DNA from 2 places in the Thauera sp. 27 genome. Region 2 is predicted to be linked to the other one. Evidence: predicted binding sites of a transcription regulator. Region 2 holds the regulator's gene; the other holds the start of a gene.
The links. The regulator FNR, encoded in region 2, switches genes on or off when oxygen is low (the NO sensors DNR and NnrR bind a similar motif). The targets are predictions, from matches to a motif close to TTGANCTAGNTCAA.
Positions count from the first base shown of each region.

Region 1 (4,058 bases), on a different contig from region 2:
TATTCACCGATTCCGCCCCGGTGCTGGAGGTGGAGCACGCCAGCCGCAACGGACTCGGATGGCGCGGCAAACATACCCTGCTGCTCGATCGCTCGGCGGGTTCGTGGTTCTTCCTCGGCGAGATCTTCACCGACCTGCCGCTGCCGGTCGACGAACGGCTCGAGCCGCACTGCGGCCGCTGCACGGCCTGCATCGACGCCTGTCCCACCGGCGCCATCGTCGCGCCCTATCGTGTCGATGCGCGGCGCTGCATCTCCTACCTGACCATCGAGTTGCAGGGCGCCATACCGGAAGCGCTGCGCCCGCAACTCGGCAACCGCATCTACGGCTGTGACGACTGCCAGCTCGCCTGCCCCTGGAACCGCTTCGCCCAACTCAGCTGCGAGCCCGACTTTGCGCCCCGGCATCGCCTCGACAGCGCCACGCTGGTCGAGCTCTTCGCCTGGTCGGCGGCCGACTTTGCCGAGCGCACGGCGGGCAGTCCGATCTACCGTATCGGCCACGAGCGTTGGTTGCGCAACATTGCCGTGGCCTTGGGCAATGCGCCGACCACCGCCGCTGTCCTCGCTGCCCTGCAGGCACGCGCGCAGGACGACAGCGCCATCGTGCGCGAGCATGTGGCCTGGGCACTGGATCGCCATGGCGGGGCGACGAGCGGCTAGAATCCGCGGCCCTCTCGTCTGTGGCCCTCTCGTCTGCAGTCCTCTTGTCTGCAACCCCCTCCCAGGAACCGCCGCGCCTCATGGAACAACACCTCGAACACCGCCTCGAGAAGCTCGAGACCAAGCTGATGGCTGCCGAGGATCTGCTCGACGAACTCAACCGCACGGTATGGCGGCAGCAGCAGGCGCTGGAACTGCAGCGCGAGCAGCTGCGCCAGCTTGCCCAGCAGGTCAAGACCATCCAGCCCGGCAACCCGCTGCGCCCCGAGGACGAGGTGCCGCCGCACTGGTAGAGGGCGTCAGGGTATGAGCGCGCCGGTTAGGCGGGCGAGGGTGTCGCCAAACGCGCTGGTCAGTACCACCAGCAGGGGCATCCCGTAGGCGAATGCGTACACTGCCAGCCTGATGCGCTGGTGCGCGCTGCGCAGCTCCAGAAAGTGGTCGCACACCAGCCGCAGCTTGACCGCCATGACCACGGCGACCATCACGGCAACGCCCAAGCCGGCATCTGCCCGTCCGCCCAGGCCGGCCCCTGCCACGCTCAGCAGCACCAGCAGCAGCCACGCCAGGTCGACCTTGCGTGTTTCGCTCATTGTCTCGGTCCCTTGGTCGGCATTGGGCTCATCGCAGCACATAGAACAGCGGGAAGATCATCAGCCACAGGATGTCCGTCGCGTGCCAGTAGCAGGCAAAGGCTTCCAGGCCACCATGCTCGGCCACCGTGTAGGCGCCCCCGGCGGTGCGTGCCATCACCCACAGCATGCCCAGCAGTCCCCAGAACACATGTACCAGGTGGGTGAAGGTGAGGTAGTAGTAGGTCACCACGAACACCCCGGCGTTGCTGTCCAGCCCGTGGCTGAAGTTCCAGCGCAGTTCGAGGATCTTGATCAAGGGGTAGCCCAGCCCGAACACGAAACCGGCCAGCAACCAGCGCAGGCAGGCCGGCTTGCGCCCGGCGCGCATCGCATGCAGCGCGCGCGCCACGCACCAGCCACTGGTGAGCAGCATCAGCGTGTACCCGGTGCCTGCAGCAAGCGACAAGCGTCCCGGCCCGGCCTCGAATGCGTCCGGGTTGTGTGCGCGGGCGATGAAATACACCGCGAACAGCAGCGCGAACTCGGTCAGCTCGCAGAAGATGCCCACCCACATGGCCTTGCTGCCGGGGATGCGGCCGGCAACTGGTGCGGTGTGGTCAGAACGATCGGGGAAAGCGAGGGCGGCAGGCACGGCAGGGGCTCGGAGCAGGGTGAGGCGGCGCCAGGGCAACACGCCCCAGGCAGGATCACCAACTGATACGCTCAACGCTACCGCGCTGCCTTGATCCAGGGTAAATCCTCGCAGCCGGTGCCATACTGGCGGCCCGCGCCAAAACCGGAGTCCAGACTCGTGAAGATCATTTCCCTGCTTGCTCTCGGAGCCGTCCTGCTGGCGCCGCTGGCGCAGGCCGAAACCGTCGGTAGCGTCGACACCGCCTTCAAGCTCATCGGTCGGAACCACCAGGTCGTCGTCGAGGTGTTCGATGATCCGAAGGTGAAAGGCGTGTCCTGCTACGTATCGCGCGCCCGCACGGGCGGCGTGAAGGGCACGCTGGGCCTGGCGGAAGACACTGCCGACGCCTCGGTGGCCTGCCGGCAAGTGGGCGAGATCTCGTTCGCCGAGCCGCTGCGCAGGCAGGAGGAGGTGTTCTCGCAGAGCGCGTCGATCCTGTTCAAGAAGATCCGCATCGTGCGCATGGTCGACAGCGCACGCAACACGCTGGTCTATCTCGTTTACAGCGACAAGCTGATCGACGGCAGCCCGCAGAACAACGTCACCGCGGTGCCTGTCCCGCAGGCCGTCGCCATTCCCGTGCGCTGAGCGCGCCGCGCGCGCGGCACACGGGCTGCCGCGCTTCAGGCCGCCGCCACCTCGGCGAGGCTGCACTTGGTGACGCCGAATTCGGTACGCACCAGCAAGGGGTAGCTCGCGCCGCTGAAACGGCCGAAGTGGCCGATGTTATAGCCGACTACGCAGCCGGCGATGTGGCCGATGCGCACACGCCGGCCGACACGGTAGCCAGCGCGGATCGCACGGTTGACGGCGTGCTCGACGCTGCCATGCCAGGGGTGAGGGCAGTTGCCGCTGCGTTTGCCCTCGATTACGGAGAGGGGCTGAGTGCTCATGATGACCTCTGTCAGGGGCCTGGGGATTGGGCCTTCAAGACCCGTAACGGCCCGCCTCGGGCGGGCTTGATGCACTTTCCCGCAGTCCCTTGCGTGCAGCAGTGACGCCCGTCACGGCGCGGCGCAATCACTCCGCCTACGGCGCACTGCCGCTACCCGGTCGTGACCAGGCTCACACCCGCCGCTGGCTCAGCGCGCGCACTGCGCGGCCAGCCACCGCCCCTCGGTCTCGACGTCGAGATCGCCGCGCGTCGAGCGCATGGTCACGCGCGTGGTGAAGTGCTCCGCGGAGTGAACGCGTGCGCGGAAGTTGCCGGTTGCGCTCGGTCCGGTGCAGCTCAGCGTGCCCGTCACCGTGTTGCCCTGCCTGGTCACGTCGCTGAGCACGCAATTGCCCTCCACCTTGCCGGAGAAAACGTTGTCCTGGCGAGCCTGCTCAGGCGTGATGCAGGTGCGCGCCGTACCGTCCGCGCCCAGGCTGACACCCCGCTGCGCCATCTGCTGCTCGACGATGCGGCGGGTGTCGGCAGGCAGGTTCTTGAGCTGCTGCTGCAACTGCGCCATGTGCGCTGACATGTCCGGCAGGCCGCCCACACTCAGGTGGGTGGAGCGGAACTCCCACAGCCCGGGGCGGATGTTGTCCACGGCGTGGGAGGAGAGCGGGAGGCTGGCGAGCGCGAGGGCAAGCAGGGCGAACCGGTGGGACGTCATGACGGGGCTTCCTGGGAGGTTGCGGTTGGGCGAAGGCCGGATTATCGCTGGCGAGCACGGAGTATTTCCGTGGCTTTGTGCAAGCAGGTGTGCGCTTACTGCCCTGAGGTGAGGCCGATCCAGGACAGCATCCCGGTTACCGCGGAAGCCCCGCCCCACCAAAGCAGTATCACCGAGGCGACCGCCGCCAGCGTGGCCAGGTAGCCGCCCAGCAACATCAGTCCGTCGCGCAGACGCAGCCCCCAGGATTGGCTCGCCGGGCGAGGATGAGGAGCACCGGGACTGCGTCATCGAGCGTTGGGACTACACACCCGATGCGCAGGGTTTCGTCCGTGCGGCCCTCACCCGGCTCGCTCCGGAGCGAGCCTGAGCTCAGGCGGCGGCGAGCGCTGTTCCACGGCGGCTGCCCGGCGCTAGAGCGCGCAAGGTCGAAATCTGCACGGACGGCTGTGCAGAATTCGCAATCCGACTCAGTCCGTGTCCACCTGCACTGCGACGCGCTGCACGATCGCCCGCAGCGCTG
Region 1 covers NZ_AMXB01000005.1:26,933-30,990, reverse strand. The annotation lists gene queG (tRNA epoxyqueuosine(34) reductase QueG) at 1-662, shown strand, start outside; gene B447_RS03545 (SlyX family protein) at 743-955, shown strand; gene B447_RS03540 (cytochrome C oxidase subunit IV family protein) at 962-1,255, opposite strand; gene B447_RS03535 (cytochrome c oxidase subunit 3 family protein) at 1,284-1,811, opposite strand; gene B447_RS03530 (CreA family protein) at 2,049-2,519, shown strand; gene B447_RS03525 (hypothetical protein) at 2,555-2,824, opposite strand; gene B447_RS03520 (DUF3617 domain-containing protein) at 3,014-3,535, opposite strand; gene B447_RS03515 (ADP-ribosylglycohydrolase family protein) at 4,006-4,058, opposite strand, start outside.
Region 1: the regulator FNR is predicted to act here: its motif matches at 1,980-1,993, upstream of B447_RS03535 (cytochrome c oxidase subunit 3 family protein).

Region 2 (4,058 bases):
TCCTGGGCATCGTCAATCCCGTCGTCGACCCGCCCAAGCGCCACTACTGGGTCGAAGCCAGCACACGCGACGATACGCCGGAAACCTGGCGTCAGCGCGCCAAGCGTTGCGAGGGGAGCTGGTGGGAAGATTGGATGCGCTGGCTCAAGCCACGCTGCGGCGCGCTCGTGGCGGCGCGCCCGGTGTCGACCGAGGCTTTTCCCGCGCTTGCCGATGCGCCAGGGCAGTACGTGCTCGAGCCCTGAACGGCTACCGTGCTGCAACGGCCTCAGGCGTTGTGCCGTGCCAGGCGTGCAGGGTCGTGCAGGGTGATGCGCTTGCCCTGCACGCTGATCAGGCCTGCTTCGCTGAGGTCATGGAAGATTCGCGACAGCGTCTCGGGGGTCAGGTTGAGGCGCGAGGCGATCACCTGCTTGCTGGTGGGAAGCGCAATCTCGCATGGCGTGTCGCTGTCCGCCACCTGCAGCAGGTAGCCGATGACGCGCTGCATGCTCGAGCGCAGCGAGTAGGTTTCGACGTCCTGGATCAGGCTGTGCAGACGAATCGCCATGCCGGCCAGCAGTTTGTGAGCGAAGGTCGAATCCTGGTCGATGAGTTCGGTCACGACCGCCTGGCCGACATGGATCAGCACCGTGTCGCACAAGGCCTCCGCAAAGACCGGGTAGGGGTGGTTCATGAACATCACCGCCTCGCCGAAGCTCTGCATCGCACCCACGATCTCGACCACCTTCTCGGTGCCCTGTGGCGACGAGAAGGCCAGCTTGATCTGGCCCGATACGACGAAATAGAAGCCGTGGGGCTGGTCGCCGCGCTGGAACAGCACTTCGCCCCTGCCGACATGCCGATCGCGGGTGTAGCGCGACACACGCTGGATATCCGACTCCGACAACTCACTGAACAGCGGGATGCGATGCAGCAGGGCAGGGATGTCGACATGGGGGTGCTGGGACATTGCTTTGGCTCCGGAACGATTCGTAATCTTACCCGAGACGGGCGACAATACCTGTCGCCCCGAGACCGGCAGCTTGCCAGCCCTTGCAAGGAAAAAGGATGTACTACGCGATCAAACACCTTCACGTCGTCTGCGTCGTGCTCAGCGCAGCGGGTTTCCTGCTGCGCGGCATGTGGATGCTGACGGGCAATCCGATGCTCTCGCACCGGCTCACCCGTGTGTTGCCGCACATCATCGACAGCCTGCTGCTGCTGTCAGCGATCACGCTGGCGGTCATGATCGCGCAGTACCCGTTTGCCGCCGACTGGGTGACCGCCAAGGTCGGTGGCCTGGTTGCATACGTGCTGCTTGGCACGCTTGCACTCAAGCGCGGCCCGACCAAGCCGGTGCGTGCGGGCGCCTTTGCGGCCGCCCTGTCCGTGTACGTATGGATCGTGTCGGTCGCCTTCACCAAGAATCCCGCAGGCTTCCTTGCCTGAACAATGGCGGCCGTCGAGGCGGGGCGGCCAGCGTCAGCGCGCGCCGTGCTGGTGCTGGATCAGGCGCTTGAGCCCGGTGGGATCGAGCAACTGCACGTGCTTCTGTTGCACCGAGATCAGCCCTTCGTCCTGGAAGCGGGAGAAAGCGCGAGACACCGTCTCGAGCTTGAGCCCCAGGTAGGAACCGATCTCCTCGCGCGTCATGCGCAGGTGGAATTCCTGCGCCGAGAAGCCGCGCGCATTGAAGCGCTGCGACATGTTGAGAAGGAACGCCGCCAGCCGTTCCTCGGCGCGCATCGAACCGAGGAGCATCATCACGCCGTGGTCGCGCACGATCTCGCGGCTCATCACCTTGTGGAACTGCAGTTGCAGGCCTTCCACTTCGTGTGACATCTGCTCGAGCTTGTCATAGGCGATCACGCAGACCTCGCTGTCCTCGAGGGCGATCGCATAGCAGGTATGCGACTCTGCACTGATGCCGTCGAGGCCGAGAATCTCTCCGGTCATCTGGAAGCCGGTCACCTGATCGCGGCCGTCTTCGAGCAGCACGTCGGTCTTGAACGAACCGGCGCGGATGGCGTAGATCGCCTCGAACGGATCGCCCGCACGATACAGGCTTTGCTGGCGCTTGACCTTGCGCCGCGCGCCAACGAGTTCGTCCAGGCGGTTCAACTCGCTGTCGGACATCCCGAAGGGCAGGCACAACTCGACCAGGTTGCACTGCGAACAGGCAGACTTGAGCCCGTTCACGGTAATTGGCACGCTCGCCCTCATCTGCACGATAATCCTGCTTCCCCGACAAAAGACGCCAGACCTGGCTCAGGAGTGGTTCGATCGGGCAACACATCACGCCCGTTGACCCACGTCAACCAAAAAAACGCGGCGATCTGCCATTGTTTGGCACACACTGCCGCAGCAAGATCATGACAAGCCAGAACCAACTCATCTTCGATCCGCAACTCATCCGCCGATTCGACATCAACGGACCGCGCTACACGTCCTATCCGACAGCGGACCGCTTCGTCGAGGCCTTCAACGCCGATGCGCTCAAGGCCTGGCTCGCAAAAAGGGCGGTCGGCGGCGTCAGCAAACCGCTCTCATTATACTTCCACATCCCCTTCTGTAACACGATCTGCTATTACTGTGCCTGCAACAAGATCATCACCAAGGATCATGGGCGCTCGGCCAAGTATCTGAAATACCTGGCCAAGGAGATCGCGATGCAGGCGGAATGCCTGGAGGGCAGCCGCCAGGTCACGCAGCTCCACCTCGGTGGGGGAACGCCGACCTTCCTGTCGCATGACGAGATGCGCGAGCTCATGGCCGCGGTGCGCGAACACTTCACGCTTGTTCCCAATGGCGAATACTCGATCGAGGTCGACCCGCGCAAGGTCGACTTCGACACCGTGAAACTGCTCGCCGAGCTTGGCTTCAACCGCATGAGCGTTGGCGTGCAGGACTTCGCCGAAGATGTGCAGGCGGCGGTAAACCGCATCCAGAGCTATGACGAGACCAAGCTCGTCATCGACGCGGCACGTGCCACGGGCTTCAAGTCCGTGAGCATGGACCTGATCTACGGTCTGCCCAAGCAGAACGTGATCAGCTTCAACCGTACCCTCGAGCAGGTGCTGGAGATCTCGCCCGATCGCATCTCTCTCTACAGCTATGCCCACCTGCCGGGCCTGTTCAAGCCGCAGCGCCGCATCAACAGCGGCGACATGCCCACTGCAGACACCAAGCTGCAGTTGCTGCAGCTCGGCATCCGTCGCCTTACCGAGGCCGGCTACGTCTATATCGGCATGGACCACTTCGCCAAGCCGGATGACGAACTCACCGTTGCCCAGCGCCAGGGCCGTCTGCACCGCAACTTCCAGGGCTACTCCACCCAGGCCGAGTGCGATCTGCTTGCCTTCGGCGTATCGGCAATCGGCAAGATCGGTCCGGTGTACGCGCAGAACGTCAAGACGCTCGACGAGTACTACGATGCGCTCGACCGTGACGAGCTGCCGGTCCTGCGTGGCATCGAACTTACCGCCGACGACCTGTTGCGGCGTTCGATCATACAGGCGCTGATGTGCCACTTCGAGCTGTCCATGCAGTCGATCGAGATCGCCCACCTGATCGACTTCCGCTCCTATTTCGCCGAGGAACTTGCCGACCTGCAGGAGATGCAGAAGGCCGGGCTGGTGAAGATCGAGGGCGACTGGATCAGCGTCGAGCCTGCTGGTCGCCTGCTGGTGCGCGGTGTCGCCATGGTGTTCGACCGCTATCTGCGCGCAGACCGTGAGCGCGCGCGCTACTCCAGGGTGATCTGAGTCACGCGATCGCGAGGGCGGGGCGATTTGTCGCATGCGGTTGCGGGCGTGCAGGCGTAAAATGCGCTTTTGCCTCGCGCCGCACCGGATCGCTCTTCCCCCATGCCCGAAACAGGTTACCTGGCCGTCTTCCTGATCGGCCTGCTCGGCGGCACTCACTGCGTGTCGATGTGTGGCGGCATCGTCGGCGCCCTCACCATGCAGGTTCAGGTGCCCGGCGGGAAGCCGCAGTGGCCGCTGCACCTCGCCTATAACCTGGGGCGGATCGGCACCTATACCGCGCTCGGCGCCGCGGTGGGCTTTATCGGTTCG
Region 2 covers NZ_AMXB01000010.1:34,286-38,343, reverse strand. The annotation lists gene B447_RS07105 (PHA/PHB synthase family protein) at 1-245, shown strand, start outside; gene B447_RS07100 (Crp/Fnr family transcriptional regulator) at 269-952, opposite strand; gene B447_RS07095 (SirB2 family protein) at 1,051-1,431, shown strand; gene fnr (fumarate/nitrate reduction transcriptional regulator Fnr) at 1,465-2,205, opposite strand; gene hemN (oxygen-independent coproporphyrinogen III oxidase) at 2,355-3,746, shown strand; gene B447_RS07080 (sulfite exporter TauE/SafE family protein) at 3,849-4,058, shown strand, end outside.